DNA from 2 places in the Bulleidia sp. HCP3S3_C9 genome. Region 2 is predicted to be linked to the other one. Evidence: predicted binding sites of a transcription regulator. Region 2 holds the regulator's gene; the other holds the start of a gene.

Region 1 (16,469 bases), on a different contig from region 2:
CAATTGTACCGTTTGCATATTCAGGCTTTTCGAATACACCCATTGGTCCATTCCAGAATACAGTCTTAGCACCTTCTAATTCCTTAGTGAATAATGCAACTGTTTCTGCACCAATATCGAGACCCTGGTAGCCATCATCAACTGCACCAGACTTGACTGTCTTGATATCTGTAGCGTTGTCGAATGCATTAGCTTCAACTGTATCTACAGGAAGGAATAACTTTCCTGCACCCTTTTCCATGAATTCCTTAGCGAGGTCTTCCTTATCAGCTTCTAATAAAGAATCACCAATCTTGCCGCCAACAGCAGCAGAGAATGTATAAGACATACCGCCACCGATCAATACCTTATCAGCAATCTTTAACAGGTTTTCAATAACACCGATCTTATCAGAAACCTTAGCACCACCAAGAATAGCAACGAATGGTCTCTTAGGATCATTTAATGCACCACCTAGTACATTGAGTTCCTTTTCAACAAGGAAACCAACAGCAGCGCAGCCTTCTGGCAAGTTGCTTGGAATACCTACTGTAGAAGCATGAGCTCTATGAACAGAACCGAATGCATCTTCTACGAATAAGTCACCTAAAGATGCCCAATATTTACCTAATTCAGGATCATTCTTGGATTCACCCTTTTCATAACGAGTGTTCTGCATAAGAACGATAGAACCATCTTCCTGAGCCTTAACAGCAGCTTCAAGTTCTTCACCACGTGTTGCGTTAACAAACTTTACAGGAGCGCTCTGTAGTCCAGCTAAGCAATCAGCAACAATGCTCATATCATTCTTAGCCTTATCTTCTTCTGTCTTAATCTTTCCTAAGTGAGAAAGTAATAAAACCTTAGCTCCATTTTCTGTTAAATAGTTAATCGTTGGCAGTGCAGCTCTGACACGATTATCATCAGTAATCACACCATTTTTGTGTGGAACGTTGAAGTCTACACGAACAATAACGTGCTTACCTCTAACATCAAGATCTTTTACTGTAATCTTAGACATGTAAAAAAATTCCTCCTAATTTCTGCCATCATTATACCACCCACTAGTCTTGAAAAAAAACACAAAAAAACAAATTTTGTGTAATAATTCACGAATTTTTTTCATTCATATCACTTTTCATTCATGCCTCCTGTTTCTGAAAGCCTTTTCAAATTTAAAAGAGACTACAACCAATCGTCATAGTCTCTATTTTGCTTCAATTTTATTCGTCTGGCCAGTTGCAGATTTCATAGTACAACTGTTCATATACACCAGCAGACTGGTTCCAAGATACATCTGTTGTCATAGCACTCTTCACTAAGCCTTTCCATCCTGGCTTATTTGTATTGTACTGTTCAACAGCCCATCTGAGTGTGTAGATCATATCATCTGCGTTTGCAGCCCAGAATGAGAATCCATTTCCTTCACCAGTATATTGGTTAAATGGCTGTACAGTATCCTTCAAACCACCAGTTTCACGAACAACAGGTAATGCACCATAATGCATTGCAATAAGTTGTCCAATACCACATGGCTCATATAAAGAAGGCATCAGGAACAAGTCACTCGCAGCATAAATCAAATGTGCAAGATCTTCATTGTATCCACAATAGTAGACTGCCTGTCCCTTATATTCCTGTTCCATCCACTTGAATGCATTTTCAGCATTTGCTTCACCTGTTCCAAGAACAACAAACTGAACATCCATTCCCATGATTTCACGAATACGATCCGTAATCATGTAAACGCCCTTTTGATTTGTCAGTCTAGATACCAGACCAATCAATGGCTTCTTGTCTGTTTCTTCGAGTCCTAGCTTCTTCTGTAAAGCAAGCTTATTTGCTTTCTTGCCAGAAGCATAGCTCTTCACATCAAAGTTCTTGGCAAGCAGCTTATCTGTCTTTGGATTCCATAGATCTGTGTCAATACCATTTACAATACCCCACAAATCACCTCTACGATAACGCAGTACAGCATCCATTCTTTCACCATATGTCTCTGTCAAGATTTCATTGGAATATGTTGGGGAAACCGTAGTAATCTTATCAGCATATACGATACCTGCCTTCATAAATGAAATTCCAGTATCAAACTTGATAGATCCATCATCGAAGTAGCTGTAATCCAATCCAAGACATGTAGGAAGCATATCAACACCAAAGTTACCCTGGAATGCCATGTTATGAATCGTATATACATGTTTAATAGACTGATAACGATAATCATCTGCATAACATGCATGTGCCATCAATGGAATCATACCTGTCTGCCAGTCATTAGAATGAATGATGTTTGGCCACCAGTCGATGAAATAAATCATATCCAGAACTGCACGCTGGAAGAAGGCAAAACGTTCACCATCATCTACATAGCCATACAATCCTTCTCTTTCAAAATATCCCTGATGTTCTACAAAGTAGTAAATTACGCCATCTGCTTCTGCTTTGTAATATGTTGCTGGCTGGTCAATCCATCCAGAATGAATCTGAATTGTTCCAAGTCTTTCCAGCTTGTCATAATGCTTTTCAATAATCTTACTGTATAGAGGAAGGACAACTCTAGCATCGTGTCCTTTTTGTACAAGTGCCTTTGGTAAAGCACCAATGACATCTGCCAATCCTCCAGTTTTTACGAATGGCAGCCCTTCACCTGCCACGAAAAGAATTGATCTTCCCATAAACAATCTCCTTTAAATACGGTCTCTTCTCTTAACGTATACTGGTTCTTCTGCAGTACCCTTAAGTTCTTTTACATGGTGAATAATGGCATACTTATCAACGATCACATGATCCAGTTTAGCATTTTCACCAATATAAGCACCTGGAAGAATAATAGAATTCTTAATGATTGCCCCCTTGCGAATCGTTACATTACGAGAAACAACAGAATCTGCAACTGTTCCTTCAATCACACATCCATTCGCAATGACACTTCCACAGACATCAGATGTCTTTCCATAAATTGTTGGTGCAGAATCGTTTGTCTGTGTATAAATTGGCCATCCAGGCTTGAATAGTCCCTTCGCTGTTGCACGATCACTCAAAGCCATTGTAATACGGAAATATTCACTCAATGAGTTAATGCACCCAACAAATCCCTTGATGCCATATCCTGTAACTGTCAATTCTTCTAAAGAATCATTGAGAATATCTCTGAACCAGTACAACGAAGATGTTTCTGAAGCCTTCTTGACAAGATCGATAAATAACTTTTTGCTTAATACATATGCTTCTAATGAAATAGATGCATTTTTTCTCTTGCCACGATTGTGTCCAATTTCTGTGATTCTCTTATCCTTGTCCATTGTTAATGTATCACAGTCAAGGAAGTGCTCTTTTGCTTCACTTGTGTTTGTATAAAGAACTGTGATATCACTCTTGGATTCAATATGCTGCTGAAGAACATTAGTGAAATCCAAGCTATAAATAAAGTAACTTGGAGCAACAATCACATATGGATTGCTGTCTTCTTCAATGTACTGCATATTTAACATATAGTTTGCAATATCATTGTTATATACTTCTGCAGAGAATGATTTTTCACCATAGAGAATTCTTAATTGTCCACGCTTAGAGTTGATATTGTATTGCTGTCCAGCTCCAAGATGATCAAATAAGTTACGAGGTTTTTCCTTGCAATATACATGAACATTATCAATACCAGAGTTTGTCATGTTAGAAAGAATAAAGTCAATGATTCTATATCTTCCTAAAAATGAAATGGCAGGTACTGGTCTATAATCATCCAAACCACCTACGTTGGCTTGAGAATTTTCAAAACAAATAATTCCTAATGCTTTCATATCGATTCTCCTTACTCAGCGTACTTTTTAGCCACAAGATCAATGTGTTCTGATTTACTTGATCCAAGTACTGCACCTGGTGCAACTTCTACGTTATCAGCAACGATGCAACGTGTAACCTTTGCACCTTCACCAATCTTTGCACCTGGCTGAATAACAGAATCTACGACCTTGGCCCCCTTGCCAATTTCAGCGCCTGTACCAATAACAGAATTCTTAACTTCACCTAAAACAATAGAACCCTGTGTAATATACGCATTATTGATCTTTGCTTCATCACCAATATACGTTGGTAATGAGTTAATGTTTTCTGTATAGATCTTCCATCCTTGATCACCAAGATCTAACTGGTTATTGGATTCCAATAGATCCATGTTACTTTCCCATAGAGAATCAACTGTACCAACATCCTTCCAGTAACCCTTGAAACGATATGCTGCAAGTCTTCTATGATCATTCAAATATGTAGGGATGATATCTTTACCAAAGTCATGAGAAGAATCAGGATTCTTATCATCTTGCAATAAATACTTACGTAATGTCTTGTAGTTGAAAATATAGATACCCATAGATGCAAGGTTGCTCTTTGGATGTGCAGGTTTTTCTTCGAACTCTTCAATCATGTCATCCTTATCACAGTTCATGATACCGAAACGTGTAGCTTCTTCGAGTGTTACCTGTAATACCGCAATTGTTGCATCTGCCTGCTTTCTTTGATGATAAGCAAGCATCTTTTCATAGTTCATCTTGTAAATATGGTCACCTGAAAGAATTAAAACATATTCTGGATTAATACTATCTAAGAAGTCAATATTCTGAGTAATCGCATCAGCAGTTCCTCTAAATACATCTAGACCTTTATCGTCTGTTTCTCTTGGCGTTAATACATAGACACCACCATTGTTTGTGTCTATACCCCAGAACTGATCTTTCGCAACATATGCATTCAATAAAACAGATTCATACTGTGTTAATACACCTACTGTTGAAATCCCTGAATTTGCACAGTTACTAAGTGGAAAGTCGATAATACGATACTTGCCGCCAAAATGAACGGCTGGTTTCGCTACTTTTTTGGTCAGCTCATGCAAACGACTGCCTCTGCCGCCAGCAAGAATCATCGCTGCCATGTTATTTGCTCTCATTATGATTACCTCCTGATTTCTATCGTTTGTTAACGCTTACATTATAATACATTATCTAAATTAATTTAATGATTATTGTAAATTTTCATTAAAAGTTTCAGAATGAATCAACAAATTTCTTACAATGGATATGAAGTATAAACTGCCTGTAATTACAATTGATCCATTGCAATTTATTTGTTTTGCCTTTGAAATTGCCTTTTTGTAATCTTTTTCAATGATTGCATCTTTTACATATAAATCTTCTGCTGTATCTGCTCTTTCATTTTGAAACTCTGTAATGATCAATGTTTCGCAATTTCTTTTTAAAAGACCTGCCATTTCATGTACCTGCTTATCTTTCAAAGCAGAAAATACACAAGTTACAGGTGAAGGTAATTGTTTCATTGATTCACACAATGCTCTGATACCTTGTTCATTGTGTGCACCATCAATGATGATCAATGGATCTTTACTTATTGTTTCAAATCTGCCCCTCCATTGGCTATGCTCAACTGCTTCTTTTACATTTTTCTGTTGAATAGCAACGCCTAAAAGTTGAGCTGCCTTCAATGCCAGAGCTGCATTATGGAACTGATACAGTGCAATTGTAGATAATGAATATTCTGTATGATTATATTCTAATACACCATTGTTACGAATGCCATAGCTTTCTAATGAAATCACACGTGCATGTTTTCTATATGCATGATAAGAAATGACTTTTCTTGCTTTTTCACTTAAATGTCCAATCAAACATCGCGTATATGATTGAATGATTCCTGCTTTTTCATACGCAATCTGTTCAATTCTTGTACCAAGAAATGCCATATGATCAAAACCAATACTTGTAATAATACAAAGTTCAGGACGTGCAATGAGATTTGTACTATCTAATCTGCCTCCCAAACCTGTTTCTATGATTGCGTAATCTACCTTTTCATCAAAAAACCACTGGAATGCAATCAATGTATCAATCTCAAACATTCCTAACTGTTTTTCTACAATGACATCATAATATTTCATCAAATATGCATGAAATGCATCTTCTGAAATATAGGAATCATTGATGCGAATACGATCACGATGCGTCATTAAATGTGGAGAAGTAAACATACCCACTTTGTACCCTTGTGAAACAAGAATATCTTTCAGATAATTACATGTACTCCCTTTTCCATTTGTACCTGCAACATGAATACACCGATATGTATTCTGTGGATTTCCAATAGATTCCAAAGTAGATTGCAAAGGAGAAAGACCATGATTTAAATTTCTCCTGCTCATGACCCATTCTTCATTTATAGATTCTCGATTTGCCAATGGATTGGCTCCTTTCCATGCTGTACTAAAAATGCATTTGCCTGTGAAAAATGTCTGCATCCAAAGAAACCATGATACGCAGATAATGGCGATGGATGTGCACACTCTAGTACAAGATGTTTGTTACGATCAATCATACTTGCTTTATTTCTAGCATTTCTACCCCAAAGCATAAATACAACTGGATCTTCTTTTTCATTAATTTTCTGAATTGTATGATCAGTAAAGATTTCCCATCCTTTATTTGCATGAGAATTTGCTTTTCCTTCTTCAACACTCATAACCGTGTTCAAAAGGAATACACCTTGTTTTGCCCATGGCATTAAATATCCATTATTTGGAATATAACAGCCAAGATCATCATGCAGCTCTTTATAAATATTCACAAGAGAAGGAGGAATCTTCACACCAGGATTGACAGAAAAACACATTCCATGTGCCTGATTCACTTCGTGATAAGGATCCTGTCCCAGAATCACAACCTTCACATCAGGATAGTCACAAACTTCAAAAGCAGAAAATACTTTTGCTTTTGGAGGAAAAATCGTTTTTGTTGCGTACGCTTCATGAAGAAACGCACTTAACTGCTGGAAGTATGGCTGCTTCCATTCTTCTTGTAAAAAAGGCCACCATGTATTATGAATCATGATTGAAACGGATCATCCTTTCTAGATTTAACATATAGAATCACGCCCATTGCACCAATGACAATGATTCCACATCCACACGCACCATACAGCAGCCAGTTCACATCATCTTTCACTGGTGTCTCTTTGTTATTAGAACGATGAGAAATAATATTGTTTTCATCATTTTCATCAATACCACAATATGCATTCACATCCTCTTCAACAACTTCAAATGGGCGATTTCCATCATTCAACAAGACTTCATTGAATGCTTTTTGATCAAAATTATTTCCTAATGCATTCTTTGCTTTATTTTCCAGCAGTTCAAACATTGCAATACCAACACCATACGGCAAGATTGTTCCTGGCTGCAGCGTTGCAAAATCATAAAGATCTTTCGCAATACTGCCGTTCAAATCTAAACGATCCAGGTACTTAGATACATCTTTTGTTGACCAGCCTAAACCATTTACTCCCAGATCTACCGCCGCAGATAAAACATAATTCAATTCAATATTGATTTTCTGATATTCACTTGCGTATTCACTCAAGCCAGATACATGTAATGCCTGTCCTTCCGCAAACATACCCCAGCCTTCTTGATATCCCATCATTGTTAACTGCGTACGAAGCAATGATGGCTGCTGCTGGATATAGTAGTTTGTCTGATATAAGTGTCCTGGAAATCCTTCATGAGCAAGTGTTGTATATAAATCAATCACATCACTCACATTATTACCATTGATTTTGATGACATTATCTCTCATATCATCTACAGGAGGACTCAAATAGTAGGCAACGATACTGTCGTTGGCAACGCTAGGATCAAGATATTGTACGTTGTAATACACTTTATCCAATACAGGAAATGCATCTAAATGCCCTTCCAGATAAGAAAGCACATCTTCTGCACTATCAAAATCAAGCGTTTCTTCTGTAACTTCACTGTGATTCTGCATAATGTCATACAATTCATCTACACTTTTTTCAATGTATTGTGTACAGATATCCAGAATTGTTTCTACATCCGCATCTATACTTGTTTTATATCTCGCTAATGCAGCGTAGTATTCACTGCCGCCATCTAAAGAACTAACGTTATAGTCAGCCTTTCTTGAGCCTTTCAACTTCTGTAATTCTTCTGCGACTTTTTCATAAGAAGGAATATATGCATTCAAGACAATTTCTTGATTCTTCTTTTTATATGCTTCTTTTTCTTCTGCACTCATTCCATCAAATGCATCAATATTTTCATCAAAGATCTTGATCAATTCATTATCATCTTTTTTATCTACAAACTTTTCAATTGCATCTTCTGTCGCCTTTAACATTGCATCTGTTAAAAAATACCCTTTTGCAGCCTGTTTCTTTGTATTTTCTAAACATTGATCCAAATACGCAGGCACAGAAGCAAGTGTTGTAAGATAATCATCAATATCTTCTTTTTCATAAAAAACAAACTCAGTGAATGTCGTTAATAAATTATCAATTACACCTTCAGCACTATTAAATGCCCAGTCAAAATATGGGTAAGAATTTAATTCTTTATTTCTTTCAAGATAAAATGCAATCGTACGATAATCTTTCTGTTCTGTTTCAGATAAAGAATCATAGTCAAAAGATTGCAGCTTCTTCAAATATTCGTCACAATCTTCAACACTATCTTCATAATCATCCCAGGAAGCATCTCCGATATTTACATCAGGCTTTTCAATGCCATATTTTTGATAATCACGCAATGAAAAATGAAGTGTTGTGTAGTCTTCAGACATCATTTCTTGAAATAACTCATCTTCAAAATCTGAAAATGATTCTTCCGCATGAATTGGTGTCAATATACTAGAAATCATTAAAAATAATCCTAGAATTCCATTCACCAGTTTTTTCATTTTACTCTCCTAATAATCCAAAATGCTGAAATGCATTGTATAAACCATCTACATCTAAAAATAAATACATTCCTATAACTCCGTGTACTTCTTAGCATTTCCACATGCTTTTTCTACTGGATACTTCTTTTCATTCATATCCATTTTCATATTCACGATTTCATCAACATCTATATGCATACGATCCAATAGATCCTGACAATAAATAATGACATCAGCCAATTCTTCTTTGACATGTTGTTCATCATATTCACTGCTCCATTGAAAACATTCCAGTAATTCACTTGCTTCTATCGCAATCGATTTTGCCAGATTTTCTTCTGTATGAAATTGCGCCCAGTCTCTATCTTTAACAAATTTACGTATTCTATCAATTGTTTCCTGTTTCATAAATTATCTCTTGAAGTTTTCAATAAAAGTTTCCACTTCTTCTTTTGTTGGCATAACACGCAATGCACCCTTCTTTGTTGTGACGAGGGAAGCTGCTGCATTGGCAAACTTCAACATTTCTTTCAGCTTTTCTTCATCTAAATGATCAATACCATTTTCTAGCACTGTATGAATCATACATGCACAGAACGTATCCCCTGCACCTGTTGTTTCAATGGTTGCTTCCTGCAGAAAAGCAGGATATTCAACATGGATATCACGATATACAGCCTTAGAGCCATCTCCACCCATAGATAAGCAGATCAGTTTCAGATTTGGATACTCTTTCTGTAAGAATGCAATCCCTTCATCATAATTATCCATTCCTGTAAACCATGTAATTTCATTATCAGAAATCTTCACAACATCAGCCTGTTGTAAACCCCAGGCAACCTGTTCATGTGCTTCTTCTAGAGATCTCCATAATGGTTCTCTCAGGTTTGGGTCAAATGTAATTGTTAATCCATTTTCTTTTGCCACTTTAACTGCTTTCTGTGTTGCCTTTTTCACAGATTCATCTGTTAAAGACAATGTACCAAAGTGAAAAATAGAACTAGAAGCAATCAATGATTCATTGACTTCTTCTTCCTTTAGATTCATATCAGCACCTGGATTACGATAGAATGCAAAATCACGGTCACCATTCTCCTTCTTTAAAACAAGCGCCAATGTTGTATGCACATCATTGTCATACACAAGACCTGTTGTATCAATTCCTTGTTCCTGCACTGCTTTTGTTAATAAATGACCGAAGCCATCATTTCCAACTTTTCCAATAAAAGCTGTTTTATCTCCCAGTTTCTGAAGCATGCTTAAAACATTGCAAGGTGCTCCACCTGGATTTGCTTCTAAAAGAGGATTTCCTTGTTCACTGAGTCCATTTTCTGTAAAATCAATCAATAATTCCCCTAAAGCAACAACATCATATTTTTTATTTGTCATAATTGTTTTTCTCTCCTGAACCTTATTGATATCTTACTATCATACAAAGCAAATGAAAAGAACTCGTTTAGAGTTCTTTCTATGCAATTCTCGCAAATATACGAATGGATAATGCTGGAACTTCCACATGTGTTCCATGTTCTTCATGTGCCTGTCCATATTCATCAAAAATACATTTCCAGTCTGGTTCAAAATCATATTCTCTTCCATTGTAGGATGGATTAAAGATACAGCGAATAGCATCAATATGATGCTCTTCATCTTTCATAAAAATATCATAGAATACAATTCCACCTTCACTCACATTCACTTTGACATGTTCCATGATTTCTTCTGTTGTATGTAAGCGGAACTGTTTATATTCTTTTCTTAATGAAATACATTTTTTTGTATATTCAATAATATCAGAGTAGAACACCGCTCTTTCCCAATCCATCTGATTAATTTTATCAGGAGCATTATAAGAGTTAGAATCATCATTCTTTGTTCCACAGAATTCACATCCAGCATGCAGGAATGGAATTCCCTGAGAAATCAACGTCGTCAAGATCATCATTTTCTGACGTTCTTTACGCGTCTGACGATCTTCATTGTTACAACAGGCATGCATCTTATCCCAGCTTGTAGAATTATCATGTGTTTCGATATTATTGATTGTTTGATCTGGCTGTTCAAAGCGCTTAAACAAAGGATCACCCATCACATTTCCAGTAATTGCGGAAAGGAAAGAAAAAGCATGTTCTGTATCACCAGTAATATATCCTTTACTGTATTTCTGATCATCACTTGTTTTTCCCTTTACAACATCTCTGAAGTAATCATTAAAGTGTGCAATTTCAGGCATGACATTCTGATTCATGATACTTGCCTTCTTCTTGTAATCAAGCATTGTTGGAAGGTCCCACCCTTCACCATATACCATGAAATCAGCTTTCTTCTTTTTGCCTTTTTCCTTGATTGCATTCATTGTTTCCACATCTAAAATACCCATCAAGTCAAATCGAAAGCCATCTACATCATATAGATCCATCATCTTCGAAATTACATATAACAGATATTTTCTTGCCATTGGTTTATCAGAAGCAAAATCATTTCCACAGAAAGATCCATTGGATAAGAAACCACCTTCATTATAACGATAATAGTAATATGGCATGACACAGTTAAAGCAGCAACTATCGACATCATATGTATGATTAAATACAACATCCAAGTTCACACGCATTCCTTTTTTATGAAATGTAGAAACAAGTTCTCTCATTTCTTTCATACGAGAATATGGATCATCTGGATTTAAAGAATAGCTGCCTTCCAATGATAAGTACTGCATTGGATCATATCCCCAGTTGTAATTCTTTTCTGGGTGAAATTCATCCACCGTACAATAATCATGTACAGGCATCAATTGAATATGCGTTACGCCTAAACCAGCCAGATAATTCAAGCCTGTAGGAAAGCAATCATATTGTGTATGGTCTTCACATAAAGAAACATACTTTCCATTTGTTTTTGTTCCTGTAAGACAAGAACTTGTCATGTCTCTAACATTTGCTTCATACAAAATTGCATCTGTACCGCAAACTTTTCCCTCAGGTTTCACAAAAGGAACTTTTTTCAATAATTCTTCATTAATAACAGCACTATACTGCCCATTTCCATTACTGCTCAATGCATATGGATCTAAAGATCTAACAACGCATCCATTTCTTTCAACAAAGTAACAATACAAAGCATGTGAAAGATCCCCTTCCACGCGCATCCTCCATACACCGTGGTCACTTCTTTTCATTGGATAAGAATCAACTTTCTTATTCCTATGAATATGTAAAGTAACAGATACTGCCGTCGGAGCCCACAAAGCAAAATCAGTATGTGTTGGATGGTAAATAGATCCTAGATCATCTCCACCATAATAGAACATACGGTTGAATTCATCTGTTGATACAATATTTCTAATTTGCAAAGGAACCATCAATCCATGAGATTCACGTATTTTATAGTCTTTTCCAAATGTTCCATCTGCAGGACATGTTAGAACATATTTCATTTTTGTATCATGTTCTTCCGCATTGACCACAACTAGATCCTGTGAAGAACTACCTTCAACTAGACTAAAATAATCGCTTCTTCCACCATAAAAATTTTTATTCATCCAGATTGTGATTTTCCCAAAATCATCCAGATAAGCATGCATTGCTGGCATAGATCCCTCCACTATTTTTATTGATTTTCCAAAATAAAAGGCACCATTAATGGTGCCATATTTTTTTTAAAATTTCAATGGTTCAGCGTTCCAGATATCTTCTGCGTATTCTCCAATTGTTCTATCACTTGAGAAATATCCGCTCTTCGCAATATTGACTAAGCACATTTTAGCCCATTGATGTTTATCCTGATATAATTCTTCAATTTTTTCCTGTGCTTTTACATAAGCATCAAAGTCTGCCAATACAAAGAATTCATCATTCTTATTCTTGATTTCATTCAAGATCAATGTGAAGTCATCTGGATCAGAACTCCAAGTGCAGTCAACAAGAGATCTCAATACATTTGCGATTCTTTCATCACCGTCAATGTATGACTGTGCACGATAGCTGTACTTCATATCACTAAGTTCTTCTACTGTATGACCAAAAATGACATCGTTATCTCTACCAACAAGTGCATCAATTTCCACATTGGCACCATCTAATGTTCCAAGTGTAATTGCACCATTCATCATGAACTTCATGTTACCAGTACCACTTGCTTCTTTACCTGCAGTAGAAATCTGCTCAGATACATCTGTACCAGGAACTAGAATTTCACTCATCGTAACGCAATAGTTAGGCAAGAATACAACCTTGATCATGCCATTTACATCAGGATCATTATTCACAACCTTTGCAACACAGTTAATCAGTTTGATAACTTTCTTAGCAAATGTATATGCACCTGCTGCCTTAGCCGCAAATAAATATGTATGTGGCTGCATACGGTAATTTGGATCAGACTTGATTCTCTGATAGCGGTAAATGATATTCATGACATTCAGAAGCTGTCTCTTGTATGCATGTAAACGTTTTGCCTGGGAATCAAAGATAGAAGCTGGATCAACAACAATACCTGTCTTTTCTTCAATATACTTCGCAAGAATTTCTTTTCTTTCCTGCTTGACTTTCAAGAATGCATCCTGTGTTGCTGGATCATCTACATACTTCATTAAATCTTCAAACTTTTTGAAGTCAACTTCATATTTCTTGCCAATCAATTCATCTAAGAACTTCTTTTCCTGTGGATTGTTATACAGCATCCATCTTCTTGGCGTAATACCATTTGTCTTATTAGAGAAACGTTCTGGGAATAACTGATAGAAGTCTCTGAATAAATCATCTTTCAGGATTTCGGAATGGATCTTGGCAACACCATTGATAGAATGAGAGCCAACAATAGCAAGATTTGCCATATGTACTGTGTTATTCTGGATCACACGTACTCTTTCAACCATTCCCTGATCACCATTGCAATGTTCCCAGACATACTGTGTGAAACGGCGATCAATTTCTTCAATGATCATGGCAATACGTGGAAGCAGGTTACGAATATAATCCATCGGCCATTTTTCCAATGCTTCAGACATAACTGTATGGTTTGTATATGCACAGGTTTCCTTTACAATTGCACTTGCTTCATCCCATGAGAAATGATATTCATCCATCAATACTCTCATTAATTCAGGAATCACTAATACAGGATGTGTATCATTCATCTGAATTGCAATCTTTTCACCTAAATTTTTCAATGAAGGATACTGTTTCAAATGAGATTCCACAACAGAATGAATACCTGCACATACAAAGAAGTATTCCTGCATCAATCTAAGATACTTGCCTTCTTCAGTAGAATCATCAGGATATAGTTTTAAACAAATATCATCAACAAGAGACAGATAATCTCTTTCAGACATATACATAGGTTTGCTTGCTGGTTCAGCAGACCAAAGTCTTAATGTATTTGTAAAAATTGTATTTGCTCCAATGAGTGCCATATCATATGGAACTGCCATGACCTTTGTAGAATCACGGTGCTCAAAATGCATTGTTCCATCTTCATCATACCAGGAATCAATATGACCATAGAATTCGACTTCTACCGCATGCTTAGGTTTACGGATTTCCCATGGATTTCCATAACGCATCCAGTAGTCAGGCAATTCCACCTGTTCACCAGCTTCATTGATCTGCTGTTCAAACAAACCAGAACGATAACGAATACAGTTACCATTCAATGGAAGGTTTAAAGATGCACCTGAATCCATGAAACATGCAGCAAGTCTGCCTAAACCACCATTTCCAAGACCTGGATCCAATTCCAATGATGCAAGTTCATTATAATCAATACCTAATTCTTTGAGTCCATCTACGACCATGTCATAGATACCAAGATTCTTCAGGTTATTTGTCAGCATCTTGCCTAACAGAAATTCAATAGAAAAATAATATATCTGCTTTGCCTGTGTATGCTTGATTGCAGATTTTGTATCTTTCCAGTTAACATTTGCATAGTCTCTAACCATCTTGCCTAAGACCATGTATTTTTCTGTTGGATGTGTATCCTCTACGGCACATCCAAAGCTTTCAACAAGGCGTCTTATGTACTGCTCTTTGAATTCTTCTTTACTTTTAAACATGTTTTTTCTTATCTCCCTTTTTGTCACATACAAAATAAATTGTAGCCCACGGTGCTAATTGTATCGTAATATGCGAAGAAAATACACCCTGTTTTCCATCAGCTATGGAATGCAGAGGTTTTTTATTACACATATTACAGCCCCCATACAACGCATCTTCTGTATTTAAAATTTCTTTATATACGCCATTTTGTGGTACTTTAACATCGTATTGCGGATACGATTCTGGCTTGCAGTTCATTACACAGACAATATATTGCGAATCATCTTCACGTACAAATGTAAATACAGACTGCTTCGCATTATCTGCATTGATCCACTGAAAACCTTTTCCACATGTATAGTCATATTGATACAATGCTGGATATTTCAAATAAATATGATTCAGATCTGAAAAGAATTTTGCAAACGCTCTATGTTTTGGATACTCCAGCAAGAACCAGTCAATTTCTTTCTTTTCATCAAATTCTCTAAACGAAGCAATTTCATTTCCAATAAAATTCAATTTCTTGCCAGGATGTGCATACATATATGCATACAGATTTCTTGCCTGAGAAAACTTTGTTTCATAATCTCCCCACATACGATCAATGATTGTTTTTTTGCCATGTACATTTTCATCATGAGAGAATGGAAGAATAAATTTCTCAGAGTAAAAATAATGCATAGAAAACGTCAACAGATGGTGATCATATACACGATACAAAGGATCTGTAGAATAATATTTTAATGTATCATTCATCCATCCAAGATCCCATTTATAGTCAAATCCTAAACCTCCATCTAATGTTGATGCTGTGACTTTCGCAAAATCCGAACTATCTTCCGCAATGAGCATCACACCAGGATATTCACGGTTCAAGTAGTAATTCATTCTTTTTACAAAATCAACACTACCTTGATTCACACCACGATTACTATTTCCGCCCCAGTAAATCAGATTGCTCACCGCATCCACGCGAATTCCATCAATATGATATACATCACACCAGAAACATGCAGAACTCATCAAAAAAGAACGTACCTCTTCATTCCAGAGATTAAAATTCATTGTTCCCCATTGAGATTCTCTATTTTCAGCATCAGCATATTCATACAATGGCTCACCATCAAATGCAATCAATCCAAATGCATCTTTGACAAAATGCACAGGAACCATATCAATAATTAAGCCAATTCCTTCTCTATGACAAGCATTCACAAAAGAAGCAAACTCTGTTGGATTCCCATACCGACTCGTCAAAGAATAGTATCCACTTGCCTGATATCCCCATGATCCATCAAATGGATATTCACACAAAGGCATCATTTCAATATGTGTAAATCCCTTTTCTTTGACATAAGGAATCAATTCCTTTTCTAAATCTAGATATGTATATGGATATTCGCCATGTTTTTTCCATCCTCCAGCATATACTTCATAAATATTGACTGGCTGATTAAAACTTTTGTTTCTAGACTGCATCCATTTTTCATCAGTCCACTGGATGTCATTGAAGTCATAAATCTTTGATGCATTATTTGGTCTTGTTTCTGAATAGAATGCATATGGATCCGCTTTATACAGGATATCTCCTTTTCCTGTTTCAATTTTATATTTGTAACAATCCCATTCAAAAACATGATTGATAAAAACACTCCAGATTCCAAATGCATCTGTTCTTTGCATTTCTACTGGATGT
Region 2 (16,469 bases):
TCTGAACCAGCTGAACCAGCTCCGCCTGCAGAACATCCTGCAGCGAGAAGTACTGCCATAGAAGCACATAAAATCTTTTTCATAGTACTTTTCCCTCCAAAGTAGTTACTATTTTAAAGTTTGTGTTAAGGTGCGTCAACGCAAATATGAACTTTTCATGAAAGATTGCAGATGAAAAATTGAAAATTTTGAAAATGTTTCATAAATTCATTCGTTTCCTGGGAAAAAACATGTGTTTTTCATTCAATTACAGTTTTTTTGCAAATACTGTACTACTTGCTTTTATAAAGCCTTGTTTTATGAATACTGCAATATTTTTGCCATTTTCATCCATTTCAACTTTGATTTCTTCGATTCTATTCTTCTTTGCTTCTTCAACGAAAAGTTGTAATGCCTTTGTTCCAATCCCTTGTTTTCTCTTGGAATACTCTACAATCATATGCATCCAGCAGGTTGTATCTGTCTCTTTCACATATCCGATTTCTCCAGCATAGGAATGATTCTCATCAAAAATATAGCGATAGAAATAATTCTCATCCAAACCCCATTTCTGATAAAATGGTTCCCATTTTTTTCTATCAAATGGAAAAGGTCCACCATTTGCTTCATTGAATGACATCGTCTTTTCATCTTCAACAAGTTGCTTACGATACCATAAATCTTCAATATGCGGCTGAAATAAGCAAACTTCATTTTTCAGTGTTAAAGCAAATTCTAATTCAATTTCAAATTTTGAATGGTTATGGTTAGCTTCATTTAAACCTGTATTGTTATATTCTTCTGCAAATGTATCTCCACATTCTAAAAATGTATATGGTTCAAATCCATAGAAATCTGCCACTGCCTCTACACCTGCAATTTCCATTTCCACTGCCAGGCAGCCTTCTTCTCTTCTTTTCTGTACTGCTCCTCTTGTTTCTCTTGTAAATGCATCTGTTGTCCAGACTCTTCCTTCAATGTATGGAATATGATTTTCTTTAAAAAACGAAGCTACTTTCTCGTGATTTTTGATTGCAATATAGTCTGAAGGTTTTTTAAAATGATATGACATGCCTTCATCACGATAGCTTTCTGTAGGAATAATATACTTTCCTTTTGTCTTCTCACTGATACTTCCACAAGATCCAGACATGATAAAACGATATGCACCACTTACCCACGCCGCTTCAATCATACATTGCGCGCACATTGTACTTCCTAATTCTGTGAGATAGAATGCAATCTCTTTTCCCTTGTATACAAGAGACATGATATCTGTAGAGCCATTACATCCTCTAATTTCAGATATTTTTTTACATGCATATGTTGTTAATATTTTCTGATAGATCTGATCTGAAAAGATAATGATGCATGTATCCACCATCTTTCCTTGTTTTCCATAAAAATCTTCTTCATTGATATATGTTTCTGTTGCAATATCAAACGAATCTGTAATCATAAATTATTCCTCCCAAGATAAAAAATACACATCCTTAACAAAGAATGTGTATACCTTGATTAGTCAGCTAATGTTCCAAATGGATCCCATGGAGCAACCTGAACAGGTTCTTTATCAAGTGCAGCTAAAGCTTCTTTTGACAAGAACTTCTTATTCACTGCAACAACATACATGTATTTATCAAACCATGTATCACTTCCAATAAAATATCCCTGATTTGCAACTTTATCACCCCAGGAGTTTTCAATCTTCCATCTGTTTGGTTTTCCATTTTCATCAAGATTGACACCTGTCAGCATCATTGCATGGTTCATTGCAGACTGATGTGCATCCAGCATTTCTGCTTTTGTCATAGATAGATCCATATCTAATGTATTTTCATAGTCATACTGTGCATCATCCCATAGACCACTTTCACGATCTCCATCTGGTCCGCAATCACATCCAAACCATACTGGTTCTCCACTCTTCAACTGTTCAATCGTTGCATTCTTGAATTCATCCAATGGTAAGTTCAACATATTGATTGGATTGCCATTTACGACGTTTCCAAGATATTCAACAGTATATGTCTTGTAATATTCCTTGTTAGATGTAGGTGCATTGATGCAGTTAATGTAGTCATCAATATCTGCACCTAAATAATTTTCATAGAACTGTGCTGGTGTTACGTGATATTCAGCGTGATGCTTCTCAGAAGCATCTACATACTCAAATGTAAACTCCTTTGGTGGCAAACCAAAGCAGGAAGCAATCAAAGAATAGATTTCTTTTAATGCCTGTGCCTTTAGAGCAGGAATATCTGCACCTTCTTTTCTTGTATCCACAACAAACTTTCTAAGTCTCTTATTCAAAAGTCCATTCATTGTTCTTGTATGAGAAGACTGATATGTTTCTGGCATTGCTGTCTTTGGACATAGTCCATATTTCTTAACGAGAGACTGTACCATATTCCACTGTCCGCCATCGCCAACAGCCCAGCTTAAAAGATATCTCATCTTTTCACTATCCATTGGATTGTTAATTTCATTTAATGCACATTCCATAAACCAGTTTGCTTTTTCTAGTTTATCAAAGAAGGCAATATAATTCTGTGATAGTTCAAATTCTTTAATGTTATATTTCTTAGCAATTTTTTCTCTTAAGAAATTCATTGAAGAGAAAATCCAGCATCTTCCAGACTGCATTTGATTTGTTGCCTTCATTGTTTTTAAATCTACACTAAAGATATCAGGATTATGACATTCTGCATCAAATACACGTGAAATAGTATTTAAATCATTCTTTGTCAATGCATTTCTTACAACACGTGCCTTCGCATCTGCTTCATAATTTGTACGTAATTCATTTAATAATGTGCTTGAGATTTCTTCCATAATTCACACCCTCACTCTCAGTGACTTCTATCCTATCACATAAAAAAGAGAACGCTCTTCAAAACGTTCTCTATTATTTAAAATTTTTTACATTTGTCTGAAAACTTTTTCAAGCAATGTTTAAATTCTTAAAGATAAAGTATTTTGGTCCCTGGTATTTCTGCGTCGTTGTATTTTCGCTGGAAAATTCAACATCTTGTAATGCTTCATAGATATTTCCCGTAATAGAAAAACCAGTTAATGGAATATACTTCTCTCCATCAAAGTATCTAGCCAGTCGAACTTCTCCTCCAAAATAGCCAGAAGCACTTTCTAACTGCGGTGCAGAGAAATGATCAATAATCAAATGTGGCTGCAAGGCATCTACTGTATTCTTTGCTTTAATCTCAGCAACTGGATAGGAACCAGTAATTTGTTTGGCATTTAGATAATGACCATATTGAATATCACCAAATAAATTTGTGTTAATACCATCATGGATAATTTCTGTTTCTTTTAATACAACACCATGATTGTCAAATGTCCTTGCATTTGCGGCACCTTCGATCTGTCCTTTTAGAATCATATCAAACTTTGTATTTGAAACAGGTTTATCAATATCATAGTGATTCGATTGTGTCACGTGAGAAGCATAGGATGTATTCTCCATGATATTGCCTACAATAAGGTTTGCCATTTCACCATACATGTATACTGGTGTATCTTTTGTAATATTCACTGTATCAATCGTCCTGGCAATACTTCTTTGCTTTACTAAATGTAGAATATCACGGATATCCTGTTCAATAGATGCTTTATCAAATGTGTTATTTCTGTAATATTTATATGATTCAAATTCTTCATTGTTATGACTACTTGTAGGAATCGTTTCAAATTCAACAGATAACTTTGTATCTACATGATGTACATCATTAGAATTCAAAAATTCTGTACGTGTAACATAGACAAAGATTTCCGTTGCATTCAGCCAGCTCTCACTTGACTGATTTGCCTCATCAATTGCTTCAGCAGCTTTTAAAGCAATCGCATTTAAAGATTCTTTATTTGCCGATTCCTTGATCAAAGAAGTTTGATTGGATGCTAAAGGATAATATGGATTCAAAGCTGTTTCTGCTTTTTTAACAGCAGCAGTAATTTTAGCATTTAAAGAATCAGCATCATCAGCACTAGTTACCGCAATCATACTGCTTCCTCTTTTATCATCTACATCTTTATATACAACAATAGAAACTGTATCTGTATTTACAACACGGTTTAATTCCATCTTCTTTTTCACAAAGAATAATTCACTTGCATTCTTTGTAACTTTTGTATATTCATAATCAGATAAATCTGAATGATTTTTTAATACTTGTACGATTTCTTCTGTATTCATCATGATAATTTTGCTTTTCCTTTCAAATATGGTCCACCATCAGACACAAATACCCATTCTTTATGTCCTTTACCACACATTCCCATACCAAAGATATGAACATCTTTAGATACCATTGAAATAGAGTTTAACAAGTCTACAACACTTCCAGAAATCACAACTGGAGCAACAATATGATCTGTCAGTTTTCCATCAACAATTTCAATTCCATATCCTGCAGTACACTGGATCTGCCAGTTTTTAGGATCTTCCATCCCATTATTGCTTTGACATAAGTAATATCCATGTTTAATTGATTTAATCATATCTTCTACAGAATCATTGCCTGCATCAAAGAATGTATTTGTCATTCTTGTATATACTTTACGTTTATAAGATTCTCTTCTTCCATTTCCTGTTGGTGCTGTCCCAAGTTCCATTGCACTCAGACAGTCAGAAATACCCGTTTGCAGAATACCATTTTTAATAATATTTGTTTTGCCAGCTTCAACGCCATCATCATCAAAGAAATAGGAAGCTGCAGAAACGCAGGAAGCTGCACCATCATACATATTCACAACATCACTTGCTACTCTTTTCCCAACGTACTGTACTGCCTTGGCACGTTCTTTTACAAACATATCCATTTCCACGCCATGTCCAAATGCTTCATGTGCAATTAAACCCGCAACTGCTGGATCACAGATGATATCGTATGTTCCTGCTTCAATTGGACGTGCATTTAACAGTTTCAATGCAATATCAATCACTTCATCTTTATCTGCATCAATCTTATCCAGGACAAGCTGACTGTCTACTTCTCCCTCTCCAGTAAAGTTCATCTTGATATTATCTCCATCACGTACAACAACCTGCATCATAGCATTACACCAGTCATATTTCTGATCCAGGCATTTATTTGTGGAAACAAAGATCTTAGAAGTTTCACGTTTCATAAATACACATCCGACTTGAATAACTTTTGGATCTTTTGCATGTGCATACTCTTTGATTGCATTTAGTCGCTGATAGATTTCTTCATCCCTCAAGGAAGAGGCATCTTCTCTAGCAAAAGATTCTACATGTTTATTTTCTTTTAAGCATGGGATACTTGTCGCAAATGGTGTTGAAATTGTTATCGCATCAATAACATTTTCAGCATGCAGTCCACGAATATCATCGCAGGAATATTCACTGTAATGACCATCTTTATACACCTTGATTACAAATCCGCATTCATTATCCAATTCATCAATCGAAGAGGATACCGTTGTTATGAGTGCTTTCTTTGTTTTGACGTAATTGCCAAGAATGCTGACATATTCATATGTCTCATTTAATTCTTGTACAAGTGTTTTTGCATCTTCGATTCTAGATTTTAAAAATTCATTTATCATATTCACCCTCACTCAAAATCGATATCGATATCTCCAGAGATAGTCGTTGCTTCAATCTTTTTATTTCCATTTCCATATTTTCTAGAACGGAATAATTGATTGCTTCTTACCGTATAGTTTTTCTCATCATCGCTGATCAGAACTTCCATATCTCCAGACACGCTTTCCAGTTCCATATTGTAAGTAGAAATATTCTTAATTTCAATATCTCCAGATATACATTCAATATGCAGATCATGTGCTGTCGAAGATTTAATATCAACATCACCAGATGCACATTCACAATGCATATCTTCAATATTACAATCTTTCATTTCTACATCACCAGATGCTACTTCAATTTTCAGTTTATCAGTTGAAATACTGGAAAGCGTTACATCTGAAGAAGCACCTTCAATTCTAATCTTTTCATAGCGAACATTACAAGGAACATTCACAATCACTTCTGCACTGTGATTACCAAAAAAGAAGCCATCTTTTAATTTCTTTTCTTGAATGCGTAATATATGTTCTTTATCAATAATTGTAAATCGTTTTGGATCAGTAAAATTAACTTCCACATCATTCACATCTTTGACTTGAAATGTAATATCTGCGCTCATCATACGTACATCTATTTCTTTCAAGCAAGAAGCGATTTCTTTTGCTTTAATTTCCTTTTGAAGGATAGAAGATGCAACGTCTTCCACCGTACCAAAAGATACGATAATATCTTCTTCTGTTTCACCTTCTTCTTTTTTATCTTCTGCGAATTCTCTCATATATTCAATAACACTCTGTACATCATCATATGCATTATCGTTTAATACTTTTTCTAGTTCCTTCAAGTAGTTTTCAATCATTGTCTGGCCTCCTTTTGAATATAGTGATATATATTCATTAATTCCTGAAGATCTTCTAAATAATCCTTAATCTTTTTTACACCAGCTGGTGTAATATGATACATTTTACGTAGGCGATAATTATGTTCTTCTGTATATACTGTTAAGCTGCCATTTTTCTCTAGTCTTCTTAAAATGGGATATAACGTAGACTCAGAAATGTCTATGACATCATGCAGGTCTTTTATGATCTTATATCCATAAGAGTCTTCTTTTAATAATGCAGTGAGTACACAAATATCTAAAATACCTCTTTTTAGCTGTGCATCCATATTTACACCTCCTGTTATTACTATATATCGCATAGTATTACTTGTAAAGAAGTATTATGTAAGTTTTAAAATTATTTTTCAAAAGAAATATGATATAATAATTTTCGCTATGGAGAAGTACCCAAGAGGCTGAAGGGATCGGTTTCGAAAACCGACAGGCGTGAAAGCGTGCGGGGGTTCAAATCCCTTCTTCTCCGCTGAACCATCATTAGGATGGTTTTTTTATTAAAAAAGCAGAAGCATGTAACTTCTACTTATTCTGTTTCGAATTGAATCTTATATTCTTTTGTATTGTATTCAGAAGCAAAGAATCCCTTTAAAACAAGTTCTGCATTCTTTTCAGCTTCTTCATATAAGCCATTTTCAATTGCATCTTTTTCTGCACGATCAATCAATTCCTGTAATGCCTTGTTTTGTGTTTCCAGCTTGATTGTCGTAAACATAGAATCCTGTTCATGGTATACCTTGAAACTAGATGTATCCAAATCTTTTGATAATGTCTGTACCTTTGGAAGCTTTACTGTAATCAGTTTCTTCTCTTCATCCACATCATATGTAATTTTTGTAAAGTCATAACCAGCTTTGATTTTGACATCATAAGAGTAAATTTGCTTTGCCTGTGTAAATGGGATATCAAGACCAAATGCTTTCTGCCCATCTGCAATCATTTCAATTTCCGTACAGTAGGCACTCTGTGTTGCTAATTCTCCAATGTCTTCAAATGTCAGTTTAGCTGTCTTTCCATCAGTCTGCGCTTCTTTATTACCAATTTTTGTTCCTATAAATAATCCTCCAACAGTAAAAACTACAATCAATACGATTGTCAGTATTCTTTTTGTTGCTTCATTCAATTGTTTCATCATCATTCTCCTTTAATTCATGGATGAGCTTTTCAGCATAATGAATTCTGTGATTCATTGCTTCGATATCAAGATTCATTTGAACAATCACCTTTTCTAATACTTGCACTTTGATTTTGTTAGATTCATTCATCATTTGTTTAATACGCTCAAGAGATACTCCTGCTTTTTTATACTTTAAAATCATCTGTAGTTTCAGTAATTGCTCCTCATCATAAAGCTTTGCTTTCTGTTTCCCAGCACGAATCGTTGGTTTCAGTATACCAACCTTGTCGTAGTAATACAACGTTTTCCTTGTAACATGCATCATTAAACATACTTCATTCACAGTTTTCATCTTTTGCCTGGACATCTAAAAAGCATTTTAAAACCGTTCCTTCAGGGAACGGTCAAGTGCTATTTGATGCTTCTCCTCCTAGAGTGAAATATGTTTTTTTCGCGCATACAAAAAAGACTCTAGGATCATCCTAAAGTCTTCAAATAGAAATGATTACTTCATCAAACCCTTTTCAAGAGCAAGAGTTCTTGTTGTGAGGTCGCAAACTTCACTTGGTCCATAGTACTGGATAGCACCTGGATAAGTATAAGCTGTTTCAACAGACCATTCAGCTCTGTGTGCTTCAAAGTACTTGAATGGAGCACCGTCTAATTCAACAAGAGCCTTTCTGATAACTGGCTTATCTTCACCATGTCTTCTTTCCATGTTCATCATCTTAGTGATTGGCATACCACCAGCTACCCATTCTTCAGCTGGCTTGGAAAGATTAGAGATCTTGGAGAGGTATCCATTGTATCCATACTGGATGAGCATGAATGCATTGTAACCTAATGAATAGCAGTAGTCAGCATCGAAGTTAGATGGGAATGCACATCTTCCTTCATAACCAAAGAAGTGGTGTAATGCATTGAACTTGCCATTGTACTTGCCGTTCTTTCTTCTTTCTTCCAAGTTAGCCTTTACAAGAGCAGAGAATAACTTTTCAGATTCAATTAATGAAACCTGTACGTTTCCATGTGGGTCTCTTTCTAAGAATAACTGCTGCTGAATTGTTTCAGGAAGAATAGCAAATACTGCCATGGATTCAGCTGTTAATCCCTTTTCGATGAATGCATACTTGTCTTTCCATGTAGGTAATGCATTGAATTCATCAGCCTTGCTTCCAGCTAATAATTCATTGATTTCTCCAATTAATACTGAGAATTCAGGAACGAATTCAACTACACCTTCAGGAATAATTGCTACACCGAAGTTCATACCCTTTTCACTTCTAGCAGCAACACTATCAGCGATATAGTCAGCGATAGAAGCTAAAGACATCTTCTTAGCTGCAACTTCTTCAGAAATCAAGCAGATGTTTGGCTGTGTTTCAAGAGCACATTCAAGAGCTACGTGAGAAGCAGAACGTCCCATAACCTTGATGAAATGCCAATACTTCTTAGCAGAGTTAGCATCTCTTTCAATGTTACCGATAACTTCACTATATGTCTTTGTAGCTGTATCGAAACCGAAAGAACATTCGATATCTTCGTTCTTAAGGTCGCCATCGATTGTCTTAGGGCAGCCAATCACCTGAACACCTGTGTTATGTGCAGCAAAATATTCTGCTAATACTGCAGCGTTTGTATTTGAGTCATCACCACCGATGATAACGATAGCTGTAATACCATGCTTCTTGCATACTTCTGCAGCTACTGCGAACTGTTCTTCTGTTTCAAGCTTTGTTCTGCCAGATCCAATAATGTCAAATCCACCTGTATTTCTATACTGGTTGATAAATTCATCATCGAATTCTACATAGTCATCATCTAATAATCCACTTGGACCATTCTTAAATCCATAAAGTACATTTTCAGCACTTGTTGCTTTCAAAGCATCATATAGACCACAAACAACGTTGTGTCCGCCAGGTGCCTGTCCACCAGAGAGGATAACACCAACAACCTGCTTCTTAGCTGCAGATGTGTTTGTACCCTTTTCAAATGTGATTTCCTTTTCTCCATATGTGTTAGGGAATAAAGCCTTGATCTTTTCCTGATCTGCAACAGACTGTGTTGCTTCGCCTTCCTTAACGCAGATTTCTGAAATACCGTTTCTTAGCATGCCAGGTAATTTTGGAGCATACTTTAATCTTTCAGCTTGTAATGGTGAAATATTCATTCTCTTTTTTCTCCTTTTCAAACAAACAAATTTTAATGCATTTTGCGATTATCGTAAATAGAAAGAACTACATTTCTTCCATCAATTCTTCCCATTTCTTTTCCAGATGTGCAATTTCATTGTGGATATCATCAATATCCTGATCCAGTGCATTCATCTTTGTATAGTCCTGATAGTATTCTGGTTCAAAGCGTAATGCGCGCATATCTTCTAATTCTTCTTCTTTTTCTTCAATCTGTTTTTCCAGTTTTGCGAGTTCTCTTTTTCTTGCTTCTGGTGAAATCTGTCTACGTGTTGCTTCAGAAGTTACTTGTTTTTCCTCTTCATGTGAACTTGATAAAACTGGTTTTGCATTTTCACTTTGCATATATTCATCATATGTCTGATCGATAAACTCTGCTTTTCCATCTTCAAATCGAATTAAACCAGTTGCCAATTGTTGAATAAAATAACGATCATGAGAAACAAATAAGATAGAACCTGTAAAGTCTTTTAAAGATTCTTCCAAAGCTTCTTTTCCAGGGATATCCAGATGGTTTGTAGGTTCATCGAGAATTAATAGATTTGCATGTTCAAGTAACAGTTTTGCGAAAGATAAACGTACTTTTTCTCCACCTGATAAAACATCTACAGATTTAAATACGTCATCCGCACTGAATAAGAATTGTCCCAAGACACTTCTAACTTCTGTACGATCTAAGTCTGGATGTTCATCCCATAATTCTTCTAAAACTGTTTTTCCAGATGAGAATTGTGCTAATTGCTGATCAAAGTATCCTTTTTCAATTTGATGACCAAATAGATAGGAACCACCTAAAGAAGGAATGATTTCCATTAATGTTTTCACAAATGTTGATTTCCCTGTTCCATTTGGACCAATAATAGCGATACGATCCCCACGTCGCATCTTCATAGTCACGTCTGTTAATACATGGTCATAGCCAATCTTTAAGTGATCTGTTTCCAGTACCTTTTCTCCGCCTTTGATTGCCGGAGTGAAGTGTGCATGGAATGTTTTTGTATCTGCCTGATCAACAGACAGCTTTTCCATACGATCTAGATACTTGATCTTTGATTGTGCAAATGCTGCCTTGTTTTTTTTGTATCTGAACTTTTCAATCAACTGCTGTAAACGTTCAATATCTTTCTGTTGACGCTGATATGCATTCTGCTGACGTTCCAGATCATTGTCTCGCTGGATTGTGAATGAAGAATAATTCCCTGCGTAGCGTTTCATTTTTCCATATTCCATATTGTAGACAACTTCTACTGTATGATCTAAGAACATTCTATCGTGCGATACAATCACAACAGCTTTCGGATAGTTTTTCACATATCCTTCCAGCCATTCGATTGCATCGATATCTAGATGGTTTGTAGGTTCATCCAGTAATAAGATATCTGGTTTACTCAATAACAATCTAACAAACGCAACTCTCGTTTTCTGACCGCCTGAAAATGTACCAATGGTTTTATTCAGATCTTCTAAAGAAAATCCAAATTTGGTAAAAACGGTATTCATTTCAGACTGCCAGTTATAGCCATTCATTGCTTCAAACTGTTCCTGCATCTGTGCATATTGCATCATGATCTTTTCAGAATAATCTGTTGCCATTTGTTCTTCTAAAGCATTCATTTTCTTTTGCAGGGCAAATAAAGGCTCGTAGATTGTCATTAACTCTTGTTCTACAGTCCACTCATCATGTTCAAGTACTTTCTGTGCAAGATAGCCAATACGTGTTCCATTCTGCATATTGATCGTACCTTTATCAAAGTTCTCTTCACCACACATGCATCTTAAAAATGTTGTTTTTCCACAACCATTTCTTCCAACAAGTGCAATCTTTTCATTTCCTTTGATTTCAAAATTAATATCTTCAAATACAGTATCTGCACCATAATACTTTGATGCTTTTGAAATTTGATATAACATATATTTCTCCAAAAAAGGAATGGAAGTTTTGTTCCATCCCTTGTCTATTTATGATTAGAAATTTAAATTTCTAGGTGTTCTTGCGAATGGAATGACATCACGGATGTTTTCCATACCTGTGATATACATAACAAGTCTTTCAAATCCAAGACCGAATCCAGCATGCTGGCATCCACCATATCTTCTTAAATCAAGATACCATTGGTAATGTTCCTTGTTCATTCCAAGTTCATCCATACGTGCTTCAAGAACTTCAAGTCTTTCTTCACGCTGAGAACCACCAACAAGTTCTCCAACGCCTGGTACTAAGCAGTCAACTGCAGCGACTGTCTTGCCATCATCGTTTTGTCTCATATAGAATGCCTTGATATCCTTTGGATAGTCTGTTAAGAATACAGGACCCTTAACAACCTTTTCTGTAAGATATCTTTCATGTTCTGTCATGAGATCCATGCCCCATTCAATCTTTGAATTTTCAAACTTCACACCATCTTCAACAGCCTTCTTTAAGATTTCAATACCTTCTGTATAAGGCATTCTTCTAAATTCACTGTTACGAACATGGTTTAATCTTTCCTGTAAAGTTGTATCGATTCTTTCATTGAAGAACTTCATTTCTTCTGGACATGTTTCATAAACATAATCAATGCAGTACTTGATCATATCTTCAATCACATCCATGTCATATGCAAGATCTGCAAATGCCATTTCTGGTTCAATCATCCAGAACTCAGCTAAATGGTTAGTTGTGTTAGAATTTTCAGCTCTGAATGTTGGGCCAAATGTATAAACATCTCTGAATGCCAATGCAAAAGCTTCTGCCTGCAGCTGACCAGAAACAGTTAAAGAAGCATGCTTTCCGAAGAAATCCTCTTCATACTTACCATCTTCTCTTGTTGTAACTGTGAATGTTTCACCAGCACCTTCAGCATCTGCACCTGTAATTTCTGGTGTATGTACATATACAAATCCCTGTTCCTGGAAGAATGTATGAATTGCCATAGCAAGCGCACTTCTAACTCTAAATACAGCTGAGAATGTATTTGTACGAGGTCTTAAATGACCAATTTCTCTTAAATATTCAAAAGAATGTCTCTTCTTCTGTAATGGATATGTGGAATCACAAGCACCTTCCAGGTTGATTTCAGTTGCCTGAATTTCAAATGGCTGCTTTGCATCTGGTGTAATTTCCAGCTTACCAATGACGGAGATCGCTGTACCTGTTAAATACTTACTAACTTCATCATAATTTGTCAATGTATCAGCAGTATAAACAATCTGTGCATTCTGATAGTAAGTTCCATCATTTAACGCAATAAAAGATACATTCTTACCAGATCTATTTGAACGAACCCATCCCTGCAGCTGAACATATTCAATCTGGTCCTTTTCATATTGTGTTCCTGTTGAAGTGAGTCCATATAACTCACGAATACTCATTTCTGTTGGCATAATTAATTCCCCTTACTTCTTTAATCTTTCATAGAGTTTGTTTCAAACACAAGCTCCTGTATACTACTAACAACATCTACTTGTTTTACATATACTCCCTGCGGAACAGAAAAATGGTCTACCGCAAAACTTACAAATCCTTTTATACCAGAACCTACCAAAAGGTCAACTGTATTCTGTACATCTTGTGAAATACATAGGATTGCTATTCTACATCCTTTTGGCAGTTTTTCTCTGATATCTTTTAAAGCATAGACAGGTACAGAAGCACCTGTTACTTTATCTGGCATTAAATCAAACGCACATACAATTTCACCAACAACATGATTCCACTTATTGTAGTTTAATAATGCTTTTCCTAAGTTACCTGCCCCAATCAACACGATTTTTTCATCAAAGTTCACACCCAACTCATCTGAGAATATTTTAATCAGATCATCAACGTTATATCCATACCCTTGTTTTCCTAAACTTCCAAGGAATGAGAAATCTCTACGAATTGTTGTGGATTCAATGGAAACATAATCAGCTAATTGGCGGGACATGATTTTTGTTTCACCGTCTGCTTTTAACTTTCTTAGTGCTTTTAAATATACTGGATATCTTTGTAATGTTGCTTTTGGTACTTTTCTTTCTGTTGTCATAGTAATCACCTATAAACTATTTTAACACTGAAAAGAGAGTTTGTGAAAAAAAGAATAATTTTAATATTATTCTTCTCCTGGCATTGGCAATGATGGATCTGCTGAAACATCAAATCCGCCACGAATGCCGTTTTTATATGCGACATATCCTGTCGCACCAATCATGGAAGCATTGTCTGTACAATACTTGATTGGAGGTTGTGATAATTCAATGGAAGGGAATTTCTTCATTTCTTCCTCTAACATCACTCTTAATCTAGAGTTTGCCGCAACACCGCCAGCAGTCACAACCATCTTTGGCTGCAGGTTTTTAACTGCGTTCATTGTCTTAGATACCATTAAACCCAAAGCTGTTTCCTGGAAAGCATACGCAACATCTTCTTTAATGATTGGATTGCCTGCTTTTTCTTCTCTTTGAATCAATTGAAGAACAGCTGTCTTCAAACCTGAGAATGAGAAGTCATAAGGACTGTCAACCTTTGGTGTTGGTAAATGATAATGTTCTTTTCCATTCTTAGCCATCTTATCAATGACTGGTCCACCTGGATATCCTGTACCTAGTACTCTAGATACTTTATCATAAGCTTCACCAATGGCATCATCCCTTGTTTCACCTATCACTTTGAAATCATATTCTGTTTCCATCCAGACAAGCTGTGAATGTCCACCACTGATAACTAATGCAAGCAGTGGAAACTGTAAATCATGATCTAATGCAAAACGGTTTGCATAAATATGTCCTGTCATATGATTTACTGGTACAAGTGGCTTATGAAACTGCCATGCCAGTGTTTTTGCGGCCTGTACACCTACATGTAAAGATCCTATGAGTCCTGGGCCTTGTGTAAATGTAATCGCATCAATATCATCCATTGTTACATTTGCCTGCTTCATTGCTTCTGTAATGACAGTACTGATATTTTCAACATGGATTCTACTAGCAACTTCTGGTACGACTCCACCATATTGTGTATGTACATTGATCTGTGAAGATACAATGTTTGATAATATTTCTTTTCCATCTTTTACAATGGCACATGCAGTTTCATCACAACTGCTTTCTAGTGCTAATAACATTGTCATAATATTCTCTCCTAAAGCTGAACCATTAAATATGCATCTTCACCATCAGCATAATATTTCTTTCTTTTACTGACTGTCTGAAATCCAAACTTCTCATATAGCTTTATTGCATTCGTATTTGAAACACGAACTTCTAAAGTGAAATTTTCACATTTACTTTGTTGGATCTTCTGTAAACAAAATTGCATCAACTCACTTGCAATACCTTGATGAAGAAATTCTTTCTTCACCGCAATATTGGCAATTTCAGCATTTTCATATGCAATCCAAAGATCTACATACGCTACAGCTTCACCATTGATTTCTTTTACATAGATGCAAGAATATGGGTTACTTTCTAATTCATTTATAAAATCTTGTTTTGACCATGGATCTTGAAACGCCTGCATTTCAATTGCATTTACCGCATCAAGATCATTTTGACTCATTTTCCTAATCATGCTTTTTTCTGTGGTAAATAAGATGCAGAAGACTTCAAATATTCAGGAACAACAAGATGGACATTATCATGTTTTTCCCATTCATCTCTTAACTCTAAAAAGTTATCTACAATATCTGGCCATTCATCTTGTCTGCCGACTAAAGCACCATCACCTACAATATTGACATCACCAATTTCAAGATCTTCGATTTCAACTGCACGTTCTTCTTCTAGAGCTTTGCCATCATTAAATAAACAAGTATAAACACGTTTTCCTCTAGCATCTGTAACGACACGGCAATTTTTCTTGCCAGCATACAGTAATAATGTTGAAACAGTATAAATAGGTTTATCAGCCATCGCACAGAAAACCTTAGCTACTGCCATCGCAATTCTTACACCTGTATAAGAACCAGGTCCCTTAGAAATAACAATCTGATCAATGTCTTCTGGCTGCAGATGACAATCATCCATTAATGCAATCAATCTAGGAAATAGTTCTTCACTTTGTTTTTTCCAGCACTTTTCTTGTACTTTTCCAATTACCTGATCATCTTTGATCAATCCAATAACAAGCCAAGTGTGGCTTGTATCCATACATAAAGTTATCATTATCTGATATCCTCCAATAAATTTTCGTATTGATTTCCATGAGCTTCAAAACAGAATTCTCTTGCACCATTTTCTAATAAATGAATAGAAATCATTAAATATTCTTCAGGAATTAAATATTTCATGAATTGTGACCATTCAATTACTGTTAATCCGTCATCATAGAAATATTCATCAAATCCAAGATCTTGTTCAATTCCTTCCATACGATAAGCATCAATATGGTAAAGATTCATTTTCTCACCATGATAGATTTTCTGAATCGTAAAAGTTGGTGAAGTAACATTCCGTTTAATTCCAAGACCTTTTGCGATACCTTGTGTCAACGTTGTTTTTCCAGCACCAAGATCACCATCTAATAAAATGACCATATTCTCAGAAACGTTTTGTCCTATCACATTACCTAACTGATGTGTTTCTTCAGTAGAGTTTGTAATCTTCTTTAGTTCTTTCATAATTTCGCCTCGCTGAGGTATTATACAGCCAAATGAAAAGATAAGAAAGCAAAAAAAGGCAGGAAAAAGTCTTCTTGCCTGAAATTAAGAAAAAAAATAAAAAAAAGCAAAGACCTGGCAACGTGCTCGATTC

Evidence for each region. Region 2 encodes Rex, which represses fermentation and respiration genes when NADH is low (regulators of the CRP and FNR family bind a similar motif). Its sites were predicted from a motif close to GTGAANNNNTTCAC; they were not measured.
Region 1: ACTND6_RS06940 (phosphoglycerate kinase) is a predicted target of Rex. The motif match lies at 1,079-1,092, and genes of this name have one in related genera.

The regions. Positions count from the first base shown of each region.
Region 1 is NZ_JBQHWJ010000033.1:5,255-21,723, reverse strand. It holds gene ACTND6_RS06940 (phosphoglycerate kinase) at 1-1,000, opposite strand, end outside; gene glgA (glycogen synthase GlgA) at 1,203-2,657, opposite strand; gene glgD (glucose-1-phosphate adenylyltransferase subunit GlgD) at 2,670-3,782, opposite strand; gene ACTND6_RS06925 (glucose-1-phosphate adenylyltransferase) at 3,794-4,927, opposite strand; gene ACTND6_RS06920 (bifunctional folylpolyglutamate synthase/dihydrofolate synthase) at 5,000-6,193, opposite strand; gene ung (uracil-DNA glycosylase) at 6,208-6,876, opposite strand; gene ACTND6_RS06910 (DUF885 domain-containing protein) at 6,873-8,747, opposite strand; gene ACTND6_RS06905 (nucleotide pyrophosphohydrolase) at 8,820-9,137, opposite strand; gene ACTND6_RS06900 (PfkB family carbohydrate kinase) at 9,141-10,118, opposite strand; gene pulA (type I pullulanase) at 10,198-12,321, opposite strand; gene ACTND6_RS06890 (glycogen/starch/alpha-glucan phosphorylase) at 12,388-14,787, opposite strand; gene glgB (1,4-alpha-glucan branching protein GlgB) at 14,780-16,469, opposite strand, start outside.
Region 2 is NZ_JBQHWJ010000028.1:10,047-26,515, forward strand. It holds gene ACTND6_RS06295 (ABC transporter substrate-binding protein) at 1-83, opposite strand, end outside; gene ACTND6_RS06300 (GNAT family N-acetyltransferase) at 248-1,438, opposite strand; gene ACTND6_RS06305 (C1 family peptidase) at 1,498-2,814, opposite strand; gene ACTND6_RS06310 (metallopeptidase TldD-related protein) at 2,924-4,192, opposite strand; gene ACTND6_RS06315 (TldD/PmbA family protein) at 4,189-5,565, opposite strand; gene ACTND6_RS06320 (DUF4097 family beta strand repeat-containing protein) at 5,574-6,407, opposite strand; gene ACTND6_RS06325 (PadR family transcriptional regulator) at 6,404-6,718, opposite strand; tRNA gene ACTND6_RS06330 (tRNA-Ser) at 6,830-6,915, shown strand; gene ACTND6_RS06335 (DUF4230 domain-containing protein) at 6,973-7,578, opposite strand; gene ACTND6_RS06340 (MerR family transcriptional regulator) at 7,562-7,930, opposite strand; gene ACTND6_RS06345 (diphosphate--fructose-6-phosphate 1-phosphotransferase) at 8,069-9,736, opposite strand; gene ACTND6_RS06350 (ABC-F family ATP-binding cassette domain-containing protein) at 9,804-11,669, opposite strand; gene asnS (asparagine--tRNA ligase) at 11,724-13,121, opposite strand; gene ACTND6_RS06360 (redox-sensing transcriptional repressor Rex) at 13,142-13,765, opposite strand; gene tsaD (tRNA (adenosine(37)-N6)-threonylcarbamoyltransferase complex transferase subunit TsaD) at 13,832-14,848, opposite strand; gene rimI (ribosomal protein S18-alanine N-acetyltransferase) at 14,860-15,276, opposite strand; gene tsaB (tRNA (adenosine(37)-N6)-threonylcarbamoyltransferase complex dimerization subunit type 1 TsaB) at 15,285-15,881, opposite strand; gene tsaE (tRNA (adenosine(37)-N6)-threonylcarbamoyltransferase complex ATPase subunit type 1 TsaE) at 15,881-16,336, opposite strand; partial or broken rRNA gene rrf (5S ribosomal RNA) at 16,449-16,469, opposite strand, start outside.